Regions from separate parts of the Streptomyces sp. NPDC048504 genome, predicted to be linked through region 1. Evidence: riboswitches for the same ligand, from Rfam matches in the RefSeq annotation. Region 1 holds a riboswitch; each other region holds the start of a gene.
What was found. Region 1 has a riboswitch for cobalamin ahead of ACGFY9_RS41600 (ribonucleoside-diphosphate reductase subunit alpha). Riboswitches for the same ligand answer to the same signal wherever they lie in the genome.

Region 1 (2,256 bases):
GCCGCCCTGGTTCACCGCGGCGACCGAGGCGTCCAGCGTCTTCAGGAACGGGACGATGCCGTTGGAGTGCCCGTTCGTCCCCCGGATCAGCGAACCCCGGCTGCGGATGCGGGAGTACGACAGTCCGATGCCGCCGGCGTGCTTCGAGAGGCGGGCGACCTGGTGGTAGCGGTCGTAGATGGAGTCCAGCTCGTCCAGCGGGGAGTCGAGGAGGTAGCAGGACGACATCTGGGGGTGCCGGGTGCCGGAGTTGAAGAGCGTGGGGGAGGACGGGAGGTAGTCCAGGCGGCTCATCAGGCGGTAGAGCGCGGCGACTTCGTCCAGGGCGCGGGCGCTGTCGTCCTCGGCGAGGCCGGCCCCGACCCGGAGCATGAAGTGCTGGGGGGTCTCGATGACCTTGCGGGTGATCGGGTGCCGCAGGAGGTAACGGCTGTACAGGGTGCGCAGGCCGAAGTAGCCGAAGCGGTCGTCGCCCTCCGTGTCGATCAGCGCGTCGAGGCGGGCCGCGTGAAGCGTCACGAACTCGGCGGTGCGGTCCGCGATGAGGCCCTCGCGGTGGCCTACGGCGACGGACTCGGTGAACGTCGTGACGCCCTGGGAGGCGGCCTCGGCGGCGATGCTGATCGTCAGCAGCCGGGCGGCCAGCCGGGAGTAGACCGGGTCCTCGGAGATGAGGCCGGCGGCCGCCTCCGTCGCCAGCTCGCGCAGTTCCGCCACGTCCGCGTGCGCGGACCGGCCGCGCAACGTGGCGGCGGCGACCCGGCCGGGGTCGGCGTCGGGGAGGTCGGCGGTCAGCTCGGTCAGGGTCCGCAGGATCGCGGTACCGGGGCCGTCGGCGTCCTGAACGGCCGTTCCGGGAACGGCGGTTCCGGGTCCGGTCGTGGTCGCCGCGATCGCCTCGTTCGCCTGGGTCGCTGATGCCGGCTCTGCTGGCGCGATGGTCACGGTGGGGCTCTCCCTCGCTCGGCACGGGGCCTCGCCGAGGGCAGGCGGCAGTACACGAGCGCACGGGGCGTCGCGTCCACCGGCCCACTCCACGAGGCCCGGACGTCATGCGCCCTGGCCGGGTGGCCGGACGCGCGCCGTCGGCAGGTCCTCGGACTGACCATGCGTGCATATGCACGTAAGTACACCGTTGCGGGACAGTTCCGGATTCGCACCGGATTCCCCTGCGGCGACAGCGAGCATGAGCATACATCTTGTGCCGGGTTGTCGTGGCACCACCAGATGTTGTGTCGCGGCGGTTTCAGAGTGTCAGCTTGTAGGTGAGCAGAGTGAGATCGTCCAGGTGTGGCACGGGATTCCAGTCCCGGTCGGGTGTGCGGACGAAACCCAGGCGTTCGTAGATGCGGTGGGCTGCGTGCATGGAGCTCTGGGTCGACAGGACGATGGTTGTGCAGGCTTCTGTGGTTCGGGCGCGGGTGATGCAGGCACGTACCAGGGCCTCGCCGGCGCCTCGGCCGCGGGCCTCGCGGGACACGGCGAGCATCCTTATCTCGGCCTCTCCGGGTTTCGCGATGTCGGCCATCGGGCCGCCGGACGGGACGAAGGTCACTCCGCCGAGGATGTGGTCGTCGTTCAGAGCGACGAGTACGTCGGCTGCGGCGGCTCGCTTTGCTACGGCTCTCAACTCGTCGAGGTAGCTGTCGCTCTCGCCGAAGTCCAGGAGGCCGTCCTGGAGGTAGGCCTGTGCTGTGATCTCGCCGAGGGTCTCGTATTCGGTGGGGTTCGCTCGGCGGATGAGGATGTCCATGTGGGCCAGTGTGTACGAACAGCGGGCCGCCGAGGGGGTGCTCTCGGTGGCCCGCTGCGGGTTCGTCGTGGCTGGTCGCGCAGTTCCCCGCGCCCCTTGGGTTGGGCCACTCACCCAGTGCTAATGAGTCGCCCCTGCTGTTGCCGGAGGCAGCTCCACCTGTACCCCCGGGTCGCCCGCGTCCGCCGTGTAGTCGCCGGGGCTGGTCTCGTCGATGCCCTCCGGGGCCTTGAACGCCTTCAGGGCGAAGGTGAGGACCACCGTCACGACGACGTTCAGCACGAACGCCGTCAGGCCGATGTAGCCGATCTCGCCGATGCCGGGGATCTCCTTGGACGAGCCGCCGAAGTGGTCCTGGGTCGGGGAGGCGACGCCGTACGCGGCGAGGGTGCCGTAGATCATGCCGGCCGCCCAGCCGGCGAGGAGGGCCCAGCGGTGGAACCAGCGGGTGAAGAGGCCGCCTACCAGGGCCGGGAAGGTCTGGAGGATCCAGATGCCGCCCA
Region 2 (2,256 bases), on a different contig from region 1:
CGCGTGCCACAAGTGATCCGCCCGCTCGGCTAGCCCCGTGGCGGGCAGAACCATCCGCCACACCCCGTACAGGACCGGCACGGCGAACATCAGGCTCAGGATCCAGCGCAGTCCGCTCGCGGCGATCACGAAACCCCCAACTCCGGGACGCCGTTAGGCATCCGTCATCCGATTCACGGCGGGGTCGCATCAGCAGAGGAGAAGCGAAGGACGCGGTCGCCGACCTGCTGGATGGACGCAACAGGAGTCGGAGCGGCGCAGGGGTGAGTTCCCAAGGTGCCGTGTGAGTACGGTCACTTGGGCGTCGGGCGTCGGGCGTCGGGCGTCGGGCGGCGGGCGGCGGGCGGCGGGCCGCGAACGCACCATGAGACGGACTGCGGCCGACCATCCGTACGACCTGCACGGCGGCTCGATGAACGGGTGGTCGGCGCGGGTCAGTTGAAGACGACTCAGGCCGCAGGCTCCGGCGGAAGCGAGGAGTCCAGCAGCGCCGCCATACCGGGATCGGTCAGCCGGTAGCGGACGACGCGACCGTCCTTGTCGGCGGTGACGGTGCCCGAGGCCCGTAGCAGGCGCAGGATCTGGGAGACGGACGTGTCGCTGATGCCCGTGGCCAGCGACAGATCCGATACGGCGATGGGCCCGGCCCGGTGCACGGCCAGCAGCACGGACAGCCTGTTCGGCTCGCCCAGCAGGGAGAAACGGGCGGCCCACTCGTTGACGCGGGCGGCATCGCCGATGCCCTCGATGGCCTCGCAGACGGTGTGCTCATCGATCGCACGGCGATGCGCGCGACTCTCCGGAACCAGATGCATGCACCCATCCTCACCCCTGCCCCCGCGTGATGCACAACACCTGCGCAATTGCGCAGACTTGTGGATGACCAGGTGTCGCACCTAGCCTGATCCGGCCGTGGTGTTCGGGAAGACCGGTGCACTGTGTCCGATCAGGTTCGGGCACGGGAGTCCGGAGCGGCCCTCGCCACTGTGATCGGGAAGTCTCCGCACCATCCCCGCTCCCACCCGGGACCGGGCGGCCACTGGGCGCATGTCGCGCCCGGGAAGGCCGGGCGGCGCAGACGTTCGACCCGTCAGCCAGGAGACCGGCCACGGCACCGTACGACGACCCCGTCCACGAGGTGCTGGAGAGGCTGCCCCGAACATGACCCTGCCCGAAAACCCCGCCCCGCCGACCACCGCCACCGGGACACCGGCCGCGCAGCCACTGCGCTGGGAACGCCGGGACTGGCTCCGCACCGGCGCCCTGCTCGCCGTCATCGCGGCCCTGCACGTCGTGGCCTTCATGATTCTGATCGCCATGGTCGCCCCGAACCACTACACCGTCGGCCATCAGGTCTTCGGCGTGGGACTCGGCATCACCGCCTACACCCTCGGCATGCGGCACGCCTTCGACGCCGACCACATCGCGGCCATCGACAACACCACCCGCAAGCTCATGGCCGACGGCAAGCGTCCGGTGTCGGTCGGCTTCTGGTTCGCACTGGGCCACTCGACGATCGTGGTCGCGATGGCCTCGCTCATCGCCGCCGGCGCAAAGGTGACCGGCACCCTGCTCAACGAGGACTCCGACTCCCGTGTGACCCTCGGCCTGATCGGCACCACCGTCTCCGGCACCTTTCTCTACCTGATCGCGGCCCTCAACCTGGTCGCCCTCACCGGGATCTACCGGGTCTTCAAGGCCATGCGCGCAGGCCAGTTCGACGAGCACGAGCTGGAGAAGCACCTCGCCAACCGCGGCTTCATGAACCGGATCCTGGGCCGGCTGACGAGGTCCATCACGCGGCCGGGTCAGATGTACCCCGTCGGCGTCCTGTTCGGCCTGGGCTTCGACACCGCCACCGAGGTCGCCCTGATGGTCATGGCCGGCTCCGGCGCCGCCGCCGGCCTGCCCTGGTACGCGATCCTGTGCCTGCCCCTGCTGTTCGCCGCAGGCATGAGCCTCTTCGACACCCTCGACGGCTGCTTCATGAACTTCGCCTACCACTGGGCGTTCTCCAACCCGGTCCGCAAGGTCTACTACAACCTCACCATCACCGGCCTGTCGATCGCGGTCGCCTTCGTCATCGGCACGATCGAACTCGTCAGCGTCCTGCACGACAACCTCGGTCTCCAGGACGGCATCACCGACTGGATCTCCGGCATCGACCTCGACAACGTCGGCTACATCATCGTCGGCCTCTTCGTCGTCGTATGGGCCTGCGCCATCGCCTACTGGCGCCTGGCCAACGTCGAACAC
Region 3 (2,256 bases), on a different contig from region 1:
TACCACCGGCCCATCGGAGCGCTCGGCGACCCCGTGGGCCACGGAACCGAGGGCAAGGCCCGCGAAACCGCCCGTACCGCGCAGCCCGAGGACCGTGGAGTCGGCCTCGGCGGTCAGGGGGAGCAGCGCCGGCACGGCCTCTCCGGTGAACGCGACCACGTCGGCCCGGAGTTCGGGGTGGTCCTTCGTGAGGGAGGTGACGAGGGCGTCGGGAGAGGGCTCGCGGAAGTAGGGCCAGGTGGTGAGGAGTTGGCCGTCCGGGAGTGTCGAGACGTGTACGACCCGCAGGGGGAGTCCGCGCAACTCGGCTTCCTCTGCTGCCCAGTCGGCCGCGATGCGGCTGTCCGCGGAACCGTCGACACCGACAACGATCAGTTGGGGCATGGCCGTTGGACCTCCGTGCGAGCGAGTCGGGGCCTCCACGATCCGCCGCGCGGAGCGTGCCGCACAGGGGTTGGACGGAACCGGAGGAAAGTCCGCGGTGCAGGCGCTGGGCCATGGGGCCGCCGGGCTTCGCGCGGCTCGGCGCGGCACCGCACCCCGTGGCGGGAGCCGACGGGCGATCTTGATACGTTGTGCGGGCCAGTCGTGCCACAACCGAGGCCAGGGAATCCGGTGGGAATCCGGAACTGACGCGCAGCGGTTAGGGGGACGGGCGGGGCAATAGACGCCACTGGGGCGACGCGGGCCGGCCGAAGGAGCCGGTGTGCGACGCGCCGGGAAGGCGCCCCGTCCGGACGAACCCGAGTCCGAAGACCTGCTGGCGCCTTCTCGCCCTCGGCGAGGGGGAGTTCGTAGGCCAGGCTCCGCGTTCGAGCCCCGACAGGCAAGGCATGCCCGTGATCCGTACCGCCCCCGTCCCGCTCCGCCGCCGTACTGCGGCCCTCCTCGTCGCACCCGCCCTGCTGCTCACCGCGTGCGGTGGATCCGACGGCGACAGTGCCGACGGCGAGACGGAGAAGTCGGCCGCGGGCTTCCCGCTCACCCTCACCGACTGCGGGCACAAGATCACGTTGAAGTCGGCCCCCGAGCGGGTCGTCTCCCTGAACCAGGGCACCACCGAGATCCTGCTCTCCCTCGGCCTCGCCGGCCGCATCGCCGGCACCGCCACCTGGACCGACCCGGTGCTGAAGGGCCTGGAGAAGGCGAACGCGGCCGTGCCGCGCCTCGCCGACAACGCGCCCTCCTTCGAGAAGGTCCTCGACGCCGAACCCGACTTCGTCACCGCGTCCTTCGTCTCGACGCTCGGCAAGGGCGGGGTCGCGACCCGCGAACAGTTCGAGAAGCTGGGCGTGCCGACGTACGTCTCGCCGTCCGACTGCGCGGGCAAGGACAACGACAGCGGCGGCGACGGTTCGCGCAGCACACCGCTCACCCTCGACAGCGTCTACGGCGAGATACGCGACCTGTCCCGTGCGATGGGCGTGAAGGCGCGCGGCGACCAGCTCGTGGCTCAGCTGAGGGCACGGGTGACCAAGGCCACCACCGGCCTCGACGCCTCGGACACCTCTCTCATGTACTGGTTCGCGAACTCCCAGTCGCCTTACCTGGCCGGCTGCTGCGGCGCCCCGGGTGCCATCACCCGCGCCGTCGGTGGAAAGAACGCCTTCTCCGACACCCACGACGAGTGGCCCCAGATCAACTGGGAGACCGTCGCCGACCGCGACCCCGACGTCATCGTCCTGGGCGATCTGACCCGCAAGTCGCAGACCGCCGAGACCGCCAAGGCGAAGATCCACTTCCTGGAGACCAACGCCGCCACCCGCAATCTCACCGCCGTCAAGAAGAAGCGGTACATCCTGCTCAGCGGACAGGCGATGAACCCCTCCATCCGCACCGTCGAAGGGACCGAACAGGTCGCCGCCGGCCTGCGCGACTTCGGACTCGCCAAGTGACCGTCCGCACCCTGTTGTTGACGGGCGGCGGGCTGGTCGCGCTGCTGGTCTCCGTGGCCTTCGCGGTGACGATCGGGCCCGCCGACATCTCCACGGCCGACGTGTGGGCGTCGGTCGCGTCCCACCTCGGCGGTGGCGAAAGCGCCCTTGCTCCGTTGCGGGACGGCATCGTCTGGAACCTGCGTATGCCCCGCACGCTGCTCGCCGCCGTCTGCGGTGCCGGGCTCGCGCTGTGCGGCGCCGTCATGCAGTCCCTGCTGCGCTATCCGCTGGCGGACCCGTTCGTGCTCGGCGTCTCGTCCGGAGCGTCCACGGGGGCGGTCGCGGTGGTCGTGCTCGGGGTGGGCGGCGGGGCCGTGTC

Region 2: linked by a shared signal. The riboswitch ahead of ACGFY9_RS27505 (HoxN/HupN/NixA family nickel/cobalt transporter) and the one ahead of ACGFY9_RS41600 (ribonucleoside-diphosphate reductase subunit alpha) in region 1 are both predicted to bind cobalamin.
Region 3: linked by a shared signal. The riboswitch ahead of ACGFY9_RS35485 (ABC transporter substrate-binding protein) and the one ahead of ACGFY9_RS41600 (ribonucleoside-diphosphate reductase subunit alpha) in region 1 are both predicted to bind cobalamin.

What each region holds. Positions count from the first base shown of each region.
Region 1 is NZ_JBICXA010000022.1:20,318-22,573, reverse strand. It holds gene ACGFY9_RS41600 (ribonucleoside-diphosphate reductase subunit alpha) at 1-894, opposite strand, end outside; cobalamin riboswitch at 1,070-1,224, opposite strand; gene ACGFY9_RS41595 (GNAT family N-acetyltransferase) at 1,247-1,753, opposite strand; gene mctP (monocarboxylate uptake permease MctP) at 1,874-2,256, opposite strand, start outside.
Region 2 is NZ_JBICXA010000011.1:290,140-292,395, reverse strand. It holds gene ACGFY9_RS27515 (DUF5134 domain-containing protein) at 1-129, opposite strand, end outside; gene ACGFY9_RS27510 (ArsR/SmtB family transcription factor) at 450-815, opposite strand; cobalamin riboswitch at 897-1,126, shown strand; gene ACGFY9_RS27505 (HoxN/HupN/NixA family nickel/cobalt transporter) at 1,162-2,256, shown strand, end outside.
Region 3 is NZ_JBICXA010000017.1:61,590-63,845, forward strand. It holds gene ACGFY9_RS35480 (universal stress protein) at 1-384, opposite strand, end outside; cobalamin riboswitch at 567-780, shown strand; gene ACGFY9_RS35485 (ABC transporter substrate-binding protein) at 834-1,895, shown strand; gene ACGFY9_RS35490 (FecCD family ABC transporter permease) at 1,892-2,256, shown strand, end outside.